Regions from separate parts of the Aciduricibacillus chroicocephali genome, predicted to be linked through region 2. Evidence: a T-box and tRNA genes for the amino acid it is inferred to sense, from the RefSeq annotation. Region 2 holds a T-box; the other holds one or more tRNA genes.
The links. The T-box of region 2 lies ahead of ileS (isoleucine--tRNA ligase). A T-box ahead of a tRNA ligase gene usually reads a tRNA of that ligase, here a tRNA-Ile.
Positions count from the first base shown of each region.

Region 1: it encodes a tRNA-Ile, which carries the amino acid that the T-box ahead of ileS (isoleucine--tRNA ligase) is inferred to sense. The anticodon was not compared.

Region 1 is NZ_CP129113.1:1,496,294-1,504,397, forward strand. It holds gene QR721_RS07875 (peptidoglycan D,D-transpeptidase FtsI family protein) at 1-583, opposite strand, end outside; gene QR721_RS07880 (MFS transporter) at 647-1,921, opposite strand; gene QR721_RS07885 (superoxide dismutase) at 2,057-2,674, opposite strand; tRNA gene QR721_RS07890 (tRNA-Phe) at 2,907-2,979, opposite strand; tRNA gene QR721_RS07895 (tRNA-Ser) at 3,048-3,140, opposite strand; tRNA gene QR721_RS07900 (tRNA-Ile) at 3,154-3,227, opposite strand; tRNA gene QR721_RS07905 (tRNA-His) at 3,246-3,318, opposite strand; tRNA gene QR721_RS07910 (tRNA-Met) at 3,345-3,421, opposite strand; tRNA gene QR721_RS07915 (tRNA-Asn) at 3,425-3,499, opposite strand; gene QR721_RS07920 (Na/Pi cotransporter family protein) at 3,660-5,285, opposite strand; gene QR721_RS07925 (hypothetical protein) at 5,471-5,764, shown strand; gene QR721_RS07930 (DUF4190 domain-containing protein) at 5,807-6,193, opposite strand; gene QR721_RS07935 (DUF2624 domain-containing protein) at 6,349-6,636, shown strand; gene QR721_RS07940 (deoxyribonuclease IV) at 6,626-7,528, opposite strand; gene QR721_RS07945 (DEAD/DEAH box helicase) at 7,547-8,104, opposite strand, start outside.
Region 2 is NZ_CP129113.1:1,087,386-1,095,489, reverse strand. It holds gene pyrR (bifunctional pyr operon transcriptional regulator/uracil phosphoribosyltransferase PyrR) at 1-469, opposite strand, end outside; gene QR721_RS05710 (RluA family pseudouridine synthase) at 661-1,566, opposite strand; gene lspA (signal peptidase II) at 1,566-2,033, opposite strand; gene ileS (isoleucine--tRNA ligase) at 2,152-4,899, opposite strand; T-box leader at 4,955-5,197, opposite strand; gene QR721_RS05695 (DivIVA domain-containing protein) at 5,279-5,776, opposite strand; gene QR721_RS05690 (YlmH family RNA-binding protein) at 5,872-6,657, opposite strand; gene QR721_RS05685 (YggT family protein) at 6,667-6,930, opposite strand; gene QR721_RS05680 (cell division protein SepF) at 6,946-7,377, opposite strand; gene QR721_RS05675 (YggS family pyridoxal phosphate-dependent enzyme) at 7,382-8,074, opposite strand; gene pgeF (peptidoglycan editing factor PgeF) at 8,103-8,104, opposite strand, start outside.

The sequences.
Region 1 (8,104 bases), 410 kb from region 2:
CATTTTCATTTTTGACGATTTGCTGGGAGAGTGCATAGCCTTTGTCCATCTCTTTTTTGATAGCCATAACTTTAAGCTCTTTGTCAGTAAAGCCGGAAATCTCTTCCTCAGTAATGCGATCAAGCGTTTTATTGTACAAATCTGCATTGCTCAAATCTTTAGATTCAGCCTGGCTAATTCGCTTGTCGGCTTCGTCACGGTGCTTCAAGTACCAGTATTCTTTCTTGTTTCGCTCTGTCAGTCCTTCAATTGCTTTCTTGTCCATAGAGATATATTTCGCAAGCTTCTCTGCGACTTCAAGCTTATCCTCTGCCTGAACTCCCTTTGGAGGCGTATACGTAATGGAATACAAAGCCTTGTTATCAACTACTACTTTGTGATTACGGTCAAAGATTTTGCCGCGTGGTACCGGAATGGCTGTTGTTTCCTGAACTGTGCGATCAATTTCGTCTTGATACTCCTGCCCTTTTAAAATCTGTACAACGCCTAGCTGAACAATAAGTACAGAAAACAGCAGGAAAACGACAACAAATACAAGATTCAGGCGAAAAGGCAATTGCGGCCTTTTCTTTTTCTTTTCCAATTGAATTCCCCCGCTCGTTGAAAAATGACTATGCTTTTCATTATAGCATTTTTCATGAAGAAATCAGCGATTTTTTTCGTCCAGTGCCATCCCGCCACGTGCTTTTGCCCGACTACCAGGTATTGTTCCAACCTTAATCTTTCGTATAGCGAAATAAATAAGCAAATGACCAGATCCAAAAATGACGAGCAAATAAGGTATCGCTTTTTCAGGGCTCAATAAATAGACAACTGGAATGAATAAAGAAATAGAAACAATCCGTCCGATATTTACGTACAATTCACGGACTACAATATATTCGATTCTTAGCTCGCCCGCCCTTCTTGCCTGTCCAATCACATCATATGTTAGTGAAATATAAGGAATCCGGAGTAATGGATATCCGATTCCAATGAGCAGTGCATACATATAAATATGGGCAGTATTAAACGGATTGACAATAACAAAGATGGAGCCAAACAGGATGATTCCACCGATTAAAATAGCTTTCTTCCTTCGTTGCGGAGTAATCCACCTCGCTGCACAAAAATAAACAACGAGGGACATCCCAGAAAGGATCACATTGAACCAGCCAAGAGACAGTTCACTTTTCGTTACAAGATAAACCCATATAGAAATAACAAAAAGATAGATCCCTTCACGGAGTCCCTGAAGAAAATGCGCGTTAAGAATTGCGCGCCATTTACGATTGTATCGTCGTTCCTCTACAACTTTACCAAACAAGAATTGGCCTTCTGCTTTTCTACCCTTTAAAAAGAAGCTTGTCGCTATGGCGAGAATAAACAGAAAAAACGAAGCAATAAATATCGCGGTATAGCCGCTGAAAGCATTAAGCCTGCTAATCGCCTCGCCGGCTATTAGTGGACCAGCCATACCGGCAAACGACTCCAATATCCCATGAGATCCATTAAAGAAATCCCGATTTTCCGGTTCAGTGATTTCAAAAGTAAGGACATTATATGCTAGCCAGTAAAATCCATAACCCACACCAAGTACGCTGCCCAGGATGAAGCTGAAACCAGGAGCCTTTTCCCCAATGAAGAGAACAGCTAAAAAGAATAAGGACAGGAAGACAATCCCGGTTCTCAGCACTTTTACCCTGTCAATCTTTTTGGCCAATTTGCCAGCGAGCATGAATGCAATTGGCTGGAACAGATAAATTGCCAAATTAAAAATACCGAGCACAACATAACTCTGCGAATTCTTCCACATGTAAACATTCACAAAAGTATTGGATAGGAAAATTCCCAATGCATATAAACCGCCAATACAAAGGAGCAACACAAAATTTTTATCCATATTCTTTTTTTCGAAAAGAGCATTGATCCGCGTTCGCATAAACATGACTCCTTCTCTGTCATGAATAGTTTGGTCAATTAACCATCTGATATGCGAATGGGGTTAAATCAAATTAGGAGAAAAAATTAAAAAGGCACAGGATGTGCAATCCTGTGCCTTTTAATTGTTCTCAATTTATTTGTTTTTTGCTTCCTGGTAGTTCTGTTCAACCTGCTCCCAGTTAACAATATTCCAGAACTGCTTAGCATATTCAGGGCGTTTGTTCTGATACTTCAAGTAGTATGCATGTTCCCAAACGTCAAGACCAAGAAGTGGTGTCTTTCCTTCCATGATCGGGTTGTCCTGATTAGGTGTGCTGGTAACTTCAAGCTTATCGCCATTTAGAACAAGCCATGACCAGCCAGAACCGAAACGTGTAGCTGCAGCTTTTTCAAATTGAGCCTTGAATTCATCAAAGCTTCCGAATGAGCTGTCAATCGCTTGAGCAAGATCACCTGTAGGATTGCCGCCACCGTTTGGAGAAAGTGTTTTCCAGAAGAAGCTATGGTTCGCATGGCCTCCACCATTATTGCGGACAGCCGGACGAATGTCTACTGGAACAGAATCAAGATTTTTGATCAGTTCTTCAACCGGCTGGGACTGAAGGTCATCATGTCCTTCAAGAGCAGCATTCAGATTTGTTACGTATGTGTTATGGTGCTTCGTATGGTGAATATTCATTGTTTCCTTGTCAATTGTAGGCTCCAATGCATCATATGGATAAGGCAATGAAGGCAATTCAAATTTTGTCATCGTAACATCCTCCTAATAGTATGCTTCAGTAGTTGAGTCTCCCTAAGAGTACCAAAGTGTGGAAAGGTGCGCAACAAATTTGCCTTCAAATATAAGGTGTTCGCTCGGTTTAATACATATCTCTATTATTAAAGTTTTCATTCATAATAGGTAAATAAAATTGCTGTTCAACATTCGGTTAAATTTAAACAAATAAAAAAGCAGAGGTATAATACCTCTGCTTTTTAAAAGATGGCGCAGGACGGAATCGAACCGCCGACACAAGGATTTTCAGTCCTTTGCTCTACCGACTGAGCTACTGAGCCGTTATGTACTGTCTTGCTACGAGAATAATTATACTTGATAATGATTTCTCCGTCAACAGTTTTTTAAATGGAGGAGGTAGAGGGATTCGAACCCCCGCGGGCTGTTACACCCCTGTCGGTTTTCAAGACCGATCCCTTCAGCCAGACTTGGGTATACCTCCATATTGTTCAAAGTGGACCCTGCAGGACTCGAACCTGCGACCGATCGGTTATGAGCCGATAGCTCTAACCAACTGAGCTAAGGGTCCGTGCTCGTATAATTAGAGGGCGATTGATGGGGATCGAACCCACGAATGCCGGAGCCACAATCCGGTGCGTTAACCACTTCGCCACAACCGCCGTATGATGTTGCAATAAAAAATAAATGGTAGCGGCAGAGGGGATCGAACCCCCGACCTCACGGGTATGAACCGTACGCTCTAGCCAGCTGAGCTACGCCGCCATATGGCTCCACAGGTAGGATTCGAACCTACGACCGATCGGTTAACAGCCGATTGCTCTACCACTGAGCTACTGTGGAATAAATAATTATTTGTTTCAGCAACGTTTAATACTATAACACTTCTTTCAACTCTTGTCAAACATTTTTTATAAAAAAATTAAGGCGTGCTATGTATTCCATCGCTTGGACAATGAATAATATAGCACGCCTTAAAATAAAATGCAATCAAAAAATTAATTTATTCTCCAAGTACTTCTTCTGATATATTCACGGCGTGATCTGCTATCCTTTCAAGGTTGCTGATCATATCGACAAAAACGATTCCCGCAGACCCTGTGCAAGCCCCTTCATTCATACGAATAATATGCTGTTTACGGAATTGCCGCTCCATTTTATCAATCTGTTCTTCCTTCTTGACTACACCAAGCGCATCTTCCTTATCCATTACGTCCAGTGCATGAATCGACTGTTTAACGGTAGCTATTGTAAGATCAAACATATTATTTAAATCTTCCAGAGCATTTTCAGTCATATTTACTTTATTGGAAAGTTTGTAATCAATCAATTCAATAATATTTTCGAAATGATCTCCGATTCGTTCAATATCACGGACAGAACCCATCAAAGCCATATGGCGTGCACTGTCAGCTTCTGACAATGTCCTTCTTGATGTACTAACGAGGTAATCGGTAATTTTCTGGTCTAGATTGTTCAGTGCCCCTTCAATCTGCATCGCCATCTCGGAATGGCGTGGTTGTGAAGTATTCAAATATTTATTCGTTTCTTCCAGCCCGTTCACGGCGAATTCTCCCATGCGGATTATTTCTGCCTTCGCCTGGTCAAGTGCCAAAACAGGAGATTGCTCAATGAAAATCGGGTCAAGGTGCTGAGGTTTGTATTCAACTGTTACATCCTCTCCAGGTATGAAGCGGATTGCAAGCCAAGCCAGAGCTCCGATGAATGGGAATTGGATGATTGTATTAATGACATTAAAGCTTCCATGACTGAATGCAATTGTCATTTTCGGATCGAGATGCAGTGCACCTTGCAAATATGTTATGTAATTCATGAATAAAGGCAGGAAAATCAGGAATATGATTGTCCCAAGAATATTGAATACGACATGTGTGAAAGCTGCTCTCTTTGCTGCAACCGAAGCACCGATTGCCGCAAGGATTGCTGTAATTGTCGTTCCAATATTATCTCCAAACAGAACAGGTATGGCCGCTTGCAAATCGATCGCACCTTCTGCGAAAAGTCCTTGCAAGATACCGATTGTCGCACTGGAGCTTTGAACTATTAAAGTAAACAGTGTCCCTACTACTACGCCTAGTATTGGACTTGAACTCATATGTAATGTCAAATCATGAAAAGATTCTAATGTTCTAAGAGGCTTCATACCTTCGCTCATAAGCTCAAGCCCGTAAAATAGTGCTCCAAAGCCAAAGACAGCTTGTCCTAGCGCTTGTAGCTTCTGGTTCTTAAAGAAGAAAATCAGGAAGCAGCCGGCAGCAATTATTGGCAAAGCATAAGCACCAATATTAATACCAATGATGAAGGCTGTAACCGTTGTTCCAATGTTCGCCCCCATAATGACGCCTATTGCCTGGCGCAGAGTCATAAATCCGGCGTTTACAAGCCCTACAGTTAGCACTGTTGTACCGGAACTGCTCTGTATGAGAATCGTTACAGCAATACCCGCGAGTACTCCGAGAAACGGATTACTGGTCAGCTTGTCAAGTATGTCACGCAACCTATTTCCTGCTGATTTTTGGAGGCCGTCCCCCATATATTTAATTCCGAGCAGGAAAATCCCTAATCCCCCCAGGAACTCAAACAGCAATTTTTGCAAGTCAAAATCCACAGTGTCTCTCCCCTTGTTTGTAAGCTAATTGCAAACCAATTATTGATAAGTATTCATTGTTTGTAAAGATTACAACGATTGAATTAACACTAAATTTACAATGGCTTCAGAAAAACATGAATACCTCATTCGAATGGGACATAATGATTTCCTAATGAGGCAATCGGTTCTGAGGTGCATAAATTATGAAACGTCTAGTCATTTTTCTTCTCCTCCTGCTTTCAATCATGAGCATAGCTGATGATCTGAAAACAGAACCGCAGGCAGTTAATAATGACTTTAAGATTCAAGCATTGCAGCAACACCGTGTACAGCCAGGGGAGACTGTTCTGTCCATTTCAGAGCATATCCATAACGGTCAAATACCAATCTCGGATATTTCCCTGCTCCTAGAGGATTTTAGCCGTTATAATAACAATGCTGATCCATATGCACTCATTAATGGAAAAACCTATTACTTCCCCATTTATACGGATTAAAAAAAGCAGAAGGGCAAAATAGCCGCTTCTGCTTTTAGCCGTTTATGAAAACGGCAGTACAAACATTCTGCCGAGAATCGAGATGATTCCGACAATGATTGCGATATTGCCGAGTGTTCTCGCATTTCTCTGTCTGGCCATAATGCCGAGGATAATACCTGCAGCTCCAAGAATGACCGGGAGAAGGAAGAAGGAGAGAATTGATAGTGCTACGGCGAACCAGCCAAAGCCATGATGTTCATCAGCATCTTTAGCATCCATTTCGGTCTGCTGCTCATTATGAGATACAGGTGCTGTTACATCATCTGCAGTCAGTTCCCCTGCTATCTCTTCATTCCGTTCGTCCAATGATTTATATGGTTCATGGAAACGAAATTCATCATCAGGTACCTTAGTCTGGTTTGTCTCACGATTCTTTTCAGTATCCAATTGAAGCCCTCCCTTATATTGAGGTGCTCACTTATTATATGGACATAGGGAAGAAATCAAACACCGGTTGCACATTTGGAAAAATTAAGATGGTACACGCTATTTTTAGTAGGCTCTTGCATACACTAAGGTATTACATGTAAAGGAGAAGAGACATGTCTATTTTCATTAAAACGATGGTCATCCATAAATTAAGGCAGCTTACCACAGAGGATCTGCTTCAATATGCACGTGAATATGATTTTCCCATTAACAAGGAGGAAGCTGCTGAAATTTCATCCTACTTAAAAAAGGCTGATATCAATCCGTTCCAGTCTTCAGGCAGAGCTGCCATGATGAAAGAACTTGCGGCGATCACTTCTCCTGAAGTTGCAAAAAGCGCGAATGAGCTCTTTTTGCAGCTCATTCGCGCCAATGGCGTAGAACACCTATTTAATTCATGACCGAGTCCAGAATTTCTTCCTTTAGACCTTCTCGGAAGCGGCCTTCTTTCAGCATGGATATTTCGAAGAAATAAGGTGCCTTTTTGTTCTTTTTATCTTCCCCTATAAAAGGAGTTTCGAGAATTTTAGGAAGCTCAGCTAGCGCCGGATGATGAACGACACCATGTAGGGCTTCAAAGCTGATATGGCCAAAACCGATATTTTCATGGCGGTCTTTGGCCGCTCCCTTTTCATTTTTACTGTCATTGACATGAACGACTTTGATTCGGTCTATCCCAACAATTTTGTCAAACTGTTCAAGAACTCCATCAAAATCTTCCTTTACGTTATAACCGGCATCATGAAGATGGCAAGTGTCAATGCAGACGCTGAGATGTTCATTATGCGTTACACCATCAATGATTCGGGCAATCTCTTCAAAGTTGCGGCCGATTTCCGTCCCTTTCCCGGCCATCGTTTCCAAAGCGATTTGCACATTCTCATCCTTGGCTAGTACTTCATTCAAACCTTCAACAATTTTGGCAATACCAGCGTCAACACCAGCGCCAACATGTGCACCTGGATGAAGGACAATCTGTCTTGCCCCAAGTGCGAGTGTACGATCGATTTCACTGCGCAAGAAATTAACACCGAGCTCGAAAGTCTCCGGTTTTGTTGTATTTCCGATATTGATGATATACGGAGCATGAACGACAATATCAGCCATCCCATTTTCCTTCATATGCTGAAGGCCTGCTTCAATATTCAATTCTTCAATAGCTTTTCTACGTGTATTCTGAGGTGCCCCTGTGTAGATCATGAACGTATTTGCACCGTATTTCGCTGCTTCCTCACTGGAGCCGAGGAGCATTTTCTTACCGCTCATTGAGACATGCGAACCGATTTTAACCAAATCAACTACACCCTTCCATCAGCGTTTTTTCTTGAAACCTGCTTTTTTGCTCAACTGTCTTTTTACAGACTGCTGCTGGTGTTTCATTTTCTTTTTATAACCTGGTTTTACTTTCTTCGCTTTTCTTACTTGTTTCCACGCCTGTTGGTCAATATCGGCATCAGTTTTCTTCCTTGTGCTTCGCTTGTTCCACGCATTTGCCTCTGTCCAAGAACCGTTTTTAACATCGCTGAATTGGAATTCAATTCCTTTTTCTTCTAGTTTCTCAATCAGCTTGATATCTTCTTCTCTATACAGGCTAATAACAACGCCTTCCATTCCTGCGCGTGCCGTTCTGCCTGATCTGTGAATATAGAATTCCTCTTCTTTTGGCAATTGTGCGTTAATGACATGACTGACACCTTTAATATCAATACCACGTGAAGCCAAGTCTGTCGCAACGATAAATTCAAAGCGCAAGCTCTGAATATCCTTCAAGACTCTTTTTCGTTCACGAGGCGACAAACCACCATGTAGAAGTCCAACATTCAAACCTTTGCCGATCAATTCTGCCGAAAGCTTGTCCGCCTGTTCTTT
Region 2 (8,104 bases):
AAGTTGGGATGTTTTTTCCAACATAGTCTGCCCTGATTGGCAGCTCTCTATGACCTCTGTCAACAAGGACAGCCAGTTGAATCTGTGACGGTCTGCCCTGGTCAATAATTGCATCCATGGCGGCTCTTACAGTTCTTCCTGTATAAAGAACGTCATCAATTAAAATAACTGTTCTGCCCTCAAGGCTAATTTCGAATTCTGCCGCTTTCACTTTTGGATCGGAATCATTTCTGACATACTCCAAATCATCACGATACAGTGTAATGTCAATTTCACCTATAGGCACTTCGATGTTCTCAATTTTTAATATTTTTTCTTGGAGACGTTTGGCGAGCGGTGTTCCGCGTGTCTTAATTCCCGCCAGAAGGAGATTTTCTCCTCCTTTATTGCGTTCAAGTATTTCATGCGCAATTCGGGTCAGCGCCCGGCCAATTGCCGCGTCATCAAGCACTGTTGTTTTTTTGTACATCTAACCGCTCCTTTCTTAACTGCCCTTTATACGGACATAAGAAAACGCCCTTCTCTCCAGGTGGAAAAAAGGGCGTCACTATGCACACATGCCTCATCTCGCATGCGCAAACCGCTTCCTTCCAAGCCTCTCTGGACTTTGTTAAAGGACTTATTGAGTTGGTCCTATTATTACAGATATACTGTTTTAAGTCAAGACATTTTGTCGAGTCTTGTCAACAAATCCTGGAAGTACTGGGGTGCTTGTACGGAAAAGCGCATGAATTCTCCTGTTGAAGGATGATCAAATCCAATGTCCCTAGCATGTAAAGCTTGTCCTCCGATGTCCAATGTCTTGCGCGGCCCATACTTCGGATCTCCTGCCAAAGGATGCCCAATATAGCGCATATGGACCCGAATCTGATGTGTTCTTCCTGTCTCCAAACGACATTCAACATACGTGAAATTTTCAAAGCGTTCCAGAACGTGGAAATGTGTGACAGCAGGCTTACCTCCCTGCACTACTCCCATGCGTTGTCTGTCTTTAGGATCTCTAGCGATAGGTGCATCAATAAGACCCGTTTCATGTTCGATAATACCATGAACGATTGCTTCATATTTACGTTCAATCGTTTTCTCCGACAACTGTTCAGCAAGACTGGCATGTGCTTTATCATTCTTAGCAACAACGAGAAGTCCGCTCGTATCCTTATCAATTCTGTGAACAATGCCAGGGCGTTCCACACCATTAATGCCGGAAAGGTCTTTACAGTGGTAAAGAAGTGCATTCACCAGCGTACCTGAACGATGACCTGCCGATGGATGGACCACCATTCCTCTTGGTTTATTGACGACAAGAACATCGCGATCTTCATATATGATATCAAGTGGTATATCTTCTGCTTCAAGCTCAAGTGGAACCGCTGCCGGCTCGCTCCACTTGATTTCATCTCCTTCCTGGCATTTATAATTCGTTTTCACCGATTTTTCATTAACAGTAACATGTCCACTCTCAATCCAATTCTGGAGTTGGGAACGAGACTGCTCAGGGTTCAGGGCTGCAAGCAGCTTGTCAATACGTGTCTTTGCATCTTCTGCCTTGATTACATAGTTGTTCATTAGGATGCCTTCCCTTTCTTTCTCTCTTCAATAAAAGATACGATCAGCAACATGACAATTCCAATCACAAGAGCTGAATCCGCAATATTGAAAATTGGATAATGATAACCAAAAATATTAAAATCAAAAAAATCAACAACTTCTTTTCTCGTTGCCCGGTCGATAAAATTACCGATCGCCCCACCAAGTATGAGTGCTAAAGATACCGAAAGAGGCCGGTTGCCCTTTGCATGCTTTTGCATATAATAGACGATTCCAGCGACAACAACAATTGTGACTACATAGAAAAAGAACATTTTGCCTTCAAGTATTCCCCATGCAGCTCCCCTGTTCCTATGGGAAGTCAGATGGAAAAAGCCATCAATTACCGGTATTGATTCATACAGATCCATCTTTTTTACAATCAACCATTTTGTCCACTGGTCTAATCCAATGACAAGAATGGCGAGCAAATAATATATGTACATGTTTTCCTCCGCTTCATGTTTACCTAATCAGGCCTTTTGCCTCTTATATTTTAGCATATCACAGCACTTTATCCATCTAAAAAACCGCCTGTCTTCATTGACAGGCGGTTTTTTGAAATTAGCTGTTGTAACTTTCTTCAATGATTGTTGCACAGCGTTCACAAAGTTCAGGATGCTTATCGTGATTTCCGACTGTTTCGGAAACAACCCAGCAACGTTCACAGCGTTCACCTTCATGTTTCTCAACAGCTACATTTACATAGCGATACACTTTAGCTGTTGGTTCCTTATCGGCAACGACTGCTTCTGAAACGATGCAAAGCTGATTCAGATGCGGAATTTGAGCAAGCATTTCCTTCACTTCATCATCTTGCGGCACAATTGTTACTTTTGCCTCGAGTGATTTTCCGATTACTTTCTCGTTTCGCGCTTCTTCAAGAGCTTTCAGGATGTCATCGCGGACTTTCATAAACAGATCCCACTTAGCGACATCTACATTGTTCAATGAGCGCGGCTGTGGCATGTCTGTAAGCATAATGCTTTCCTCTTCTGCACCAGGCACATGCTCCCAAACCTCTTCAGCAGTATGAGGAATGATAGGTGCTAGCAGTTTGACAAGGCTTGTAACGATTTCATAGTAGCTCGTCTGTAAGCTGCGGCGGCGAATGTTGTCAGCTGATTCGATATAAAGGATATCTTTTGCAAAATCCAAATAGAATGAGCTGAGTTCGACTGAACAGAAGTTGTGGATCAGCTGGAAGACATTTGAGAAATCGTATCCTTCATAGCTCTCATGCACTTCTTTAGTCAAGTCCTGCAAACGGTGAAGCATGAAACGATCCACTTCTTCAAGCTGGTCATCATCAACACGATTCACTTTCGGATCATAGTCAAACAGGTTACCAAGCATGAAGCGGAATGTATTACGGATTTTACGGTAAGCTTCTGAAACCTGTTTCAAAATGTCATCGGAAATACGGACATCGGACTGATAATCTACAGAAGATACCCAAAGACGAAGAATATCCGCTCCAAGCTGCTTCTGTACTTTTGAAGGAACGATGACATTACCAAGTGATTTACTCATCTTGCGGCCATCGCCATCAAGGACAAATCCATGACTGAGTACTGTCTTGTATGGTGATTCGCCAGTGATTGCAACCGCTGTTGAAAGCGATGAGTTAAACCAGCCGCGATACTGGTCACTGCCTTCAAGGTAAAGGTCTGCAGGACGGCGCAAATTATCACGCTCATGAAGGACCGCTTCATGAGAAGAGCCAGAATCGAACCAAACGTCCATGATGTCTGTTTCCTTCGTGAACTCGCCATTCGGGCTGTACTCAGAAGTATAACCTTCCGGAAGGAGATCCTTTGCATCCCATTCGAACCAAATATTAGATCCATGTTCCTTGAACAGCTTGGAAATATGAGTGATTGTTTCATCTGTGATGATTGGCGTACCGTCTTCACCATAGAAGACAGGAATTGGAACACCCCATGTACGTTGACGTGAAATACACCAGTCTTCACGGTCACGGACCATGTTGTAAAGACGCGTCTCACCCCAATGTGGATACCAGTGTACTTTTTTGATTTCGGAAAGGATATCCAGACGGAAATCTTTAATAGATGCGAACCACTGTGCAGTTGCACGGAAAATTGTCGGCTTCTTTGTTCTCCAGTCATGCGGATAAGAGTGTGTGATGAATTTAAGCTTCAACAATGCGCCAACTTCATCAAGTTTTTCGGTAATGACTTTATTCGCCTCATCGTAATACATGCCTTCAAAACCAGGAGCTTCATTTGTAAAGTAACCTTTATCATCAACTGGACAAAGTGCTTCAATTCCGTATTTGCGGCTTACATAGAAGTCATCTTCACCATGCCCTGGAGCCGTATGAACACAACCCGTACCGGCTTCGATTGTTACGTGTTCACCGAGCATGACGATTGAATCACGATCATAGAATGGATGCTTTGCTACAACTCGTTCGGCCTCTTCACCTTTGAACGTCTTGACAATTTCATAATCGGACCAGTCAAGTTCTTCAGCTACTGCTTCAATCAAATCCTTGGCTACAATGTATTTCTCTCCATTTACAGCTACAACAGCATAGCTCAAGTTCGGATGAATACTAATACCGAGGTTGGCAGGCATTGTCCAAGGCGTTGTTGTCCAGATGATGAACTTCTCGCCGCCTTCAAGAACATCTTTACCGTCTGTCACTTCAAGAGTCACATAGATGGATGGTGATTTTTTGTCATGATATTCAATCTCAGCTTCAGCAAGTGCTGATTCAGAAGAAGGTGACCAATAGACCGGCTTCAATCCTTTGTAGATGTAACCTTTTTTCACCATTTCACCGAACACACGAATTTGTGCAGATTCATATTCTTTCGTCAATGTAATATAAGGATTTTCCCAGTCACCAAGAACACCTAGGCCTTTGAATTGTTCACGCTGTCCATCAACTTGTTGCAATGCATATTCAGCACATTTCTGTCTGAATTCAGCAATGCTCAGCTTCTTGCGGTCAACCTTTTTCTTCGCAAGTGCCGTTTCAATCGGAAGCCCGTGTGTATCCCATCCTGGAACGTACGGAGCATGATATCCGGACATAGACTTATATCGTGTTATGAAATCCTTCAAAACTTTATTAAGTGCATGACCTATATGGATGTCACCATTGGCATATGGAGGGCCGTCATGAAGAATGAAAAGAGGACGCCCTTTCGTTCTTTCCTGTACTTTCTCATACAGATGGTTCTCATACCAATCTGCTTGTCTCTGCGGTTCTTTGTTTGGCAAGTTGCCGCGCATTGGGAAGTCCGTTTGCGGCATAAGAAGTGTGTCTTTGTAGTCCATTAATTCCTGCCTCCAATTTTAATTTTTTATAAATAATAAAAAGTCTCCGCATCCCAAAAGGGACGAGAAGACTCGCAAAACCACCCTCATTAAAAAAGACGCATGTCTCTTTAAGATGCATTCATAACGGGAATGTGCCGTTCAATCCTACTTGGGACCGCTACCTACCTCAATAGCAATCCTTTTCGAATGAATGCTCAAGAGTGATATTCAAAAGGAAAGCTGTACCGGACTTTCACCATTCTCCGGCTCGCTAATGCAGCTTAATCCTTCCTACTGTCTCTATCATCGCTTTTCATATTCAACTCGGGATCCGTGCCACGCACAGCCGAAAATCGTCATTTGTTTCTAAAGATTATATGTAATTTGAAGTCCTGCGTCAAGAGTTGACTTTCGCTTCGTCTTCAGTATCTTCATCAGCAAGCACAGTGTCCCAATCGTCAGTACGAATCATTTCCAACTGAGCTTCAACAAGCATCTTCAGACGTGTACGGAATACTTTTGCCTGTTTGCGCATTTCTTCTGTATCAAGGGAAATGCTGCGGGATCTAGTAAGTGCTTCATTGATGATACGATCAGCATTCTTTTCTGCTTCTTTGATAATGAGCTTTGCTTCTTTCTGGGCATTGCTCTTCACATCTTCTGCAGTTTCCTGTGCTACGAGAATAGATTTGTTCAAAGTCTCTTCGATATTTGTAAAGTGGCCAAGTCTTTCTTGGAGCTCCCTCGCTTCTTCCTGAAGCTCGTTGCGCTCCCGAAGAATGGCCTCATAATCTTTGATGATCCGATCGAGGAATTCATTGACCTCATCCTCATCATATCCTTTAAAGCGTCTTGAAAATTCTTTGTTATGAATGTCAAGCGGCGTTAATGGCATTAAAGCCACCTCCTTTGCATTTGATTATATCTTATTGCGTTTATGATTTCATTACCTTTTTCGTCATTATCCAACAAGAACGAGCATAAGAGTACTCAAGATGGCATGAGACGGGCACATGTAATGCGTATTTTATCCTTCTTTGTAGTCCCTTTTATCGCAATAATTTTGCTTCTTCCTTCTCCTCTCAAGGAAATCATATCCTCTTCCTGTAATTGGAATTTACTGTCCTCAATCAGTCTGTAGTTTACTTTTACCAAACCTTTTGCAATCGCCTCTTGCGCTACTTTCCGTGAAAGATTGTAAATTTCTCCAATGACAGCATCAAGGCGCAATGACGAAACTGTTTTAGCGGATTCATCCCAATGTGCAGGTGTAAGGCGGAAAGTTTCATGGGAGACTTCAGTAAGCTTTATTTTTGCATGCTTAATGGATACAAGATTCGCCTGAACATATGAAGCAATTTCCGAACCAACTGCAATTTGGATTAGACCCTCTTCTACAATCATGTCTCCAAGCTTCTTTCGGTCGATGCCGAGTGACATAAAAGCACCTAGACAATCACGATGTTCTAGTTGAACGAATTTTTCCGGATATTTCGCCTCAAGTACGACAATTTGAAAATCATCTGGTACTGGTTCTTCATAGAAAGGGGCGATGATGGCACGTTTGCGTTCTGAATTCTCATTTGCACCGTAAAATTCAAGACGAATCGTATCGTTGCCCAAACCGACGAGCGAGCGAAGAATGTCCTGCTCGCGCGGATCAAGAAAATCAGTCAATTTGGATTCATATACAAGCTCTACATGGCTGATCCAGGAGAGGGCCTGATCAATAAAAGGGTGCTCGTCTTTTCTAAAGTGCTGATAGAGTCCCGACATTTTAAAGACCTAACCTAACATGAAGTAGAGCTGCTGCAGCCCCATTTGCGCCAGATTTAGAACAATAATTGCAACGAATGCAGAGAAATCAATCATTCCAATCGGTGGAATGATCTTTCTAAACGGTTCCAGAAATGGTTCACAAATCCTTGCAAGGAAATGGCCGAATGCTGAATCTCGCGCCCCTGGGAACCAAGACAAAAGAATATATACGATAATCGCGTAACTGTAAAGCCTTAAAGCCGTGCCTAATACATTAATCAGCATGTCCATCAAAGGTACCTCTCTTTACCTGAATTGCTCTTCGTCGTTAAATATTTCCGAAACAGCACCTGATACATCCACATTATCGGGAGTACATAGGAATGTTTTTGGTCCAAGTTTCTGAATACTGCCATTAAGGGCATATACAGTGCCGCTTAAAAAATCAATGAAGCTTTTGGCAATTTCAGAATTCAACATTTGAAAATTGATAATGACCGCACGGCGATTAATCAAGTTATCGGCTATATCTTTCGCTTCATTGAAAGAACGCGGTTCACAAATGACAAGCTTAGCGTTTGACTGTTGCAGCGCTTTCAGACTAACAACCTTATCCGATTTTTCTTTTTGAACAGGGTAAGGAGACGGCTCCTTTACAGGTTCTTCCACTTCTTCTTCGATGTACTCGTACTCATCGTCCATTGTGAAAAATGACTTGATTTTATTTTTGAAGCTCATATTTTCACCTCTTCAGTTCCGCTCCGACAAGTTTAGTGCCGATACGGATATGTGTGGCTCCTTCTTCAATTGCAATCTTATAATCATTGCTCATTCCCATTGAGAGGAACATGCAAGGAGCATGAGATAGATGACGATTGCTAATTTCATCGCGTAATTCTTTTAATTTACGGAAATAATTTCTGAGTTCAGTTTCGTCCTCAATATTAGGAGCCATTGTCATCAATCCGGCCACTCTTATATTAGGGTAGTCTACCAGCTTATCTATAAACTCAGATACCTCTGAAGGTTCCAGCCCATGCTTGGACTCTTCACCACTTGTATTCACCTGGACAAAACAGTCAATGACCCGGCTAGCACGTTTATTAATTTCTTTAGCGAGTGACATTCGGTCAAGCGAGTGAATGTAATCAACAACATCGATAATTTCCTTCACTTTGCGAGATTGCAATGTACCAATGAAGTGCCATGTTGCTTCGTCGCCAATCGCATTTTTTTTCTCAAGGAGACCTTCCGGACGGTTTTCTCCGAGATCCTTGATGCCATTTTCTACAGCTTCTTTTGCTCTTTCAATTGTAACATATTTTGTTACGGCGATAAGCTTAACCTCTTCCGGGCTGCGGCCGGATTTCTCACATGCCTCCCGAATGTCCTGTTCAATTCCATGCAAATTATTCGAGACGTCTACTTTGATCATTTGATTTTACCCCTTCTTAGTATATTGTTC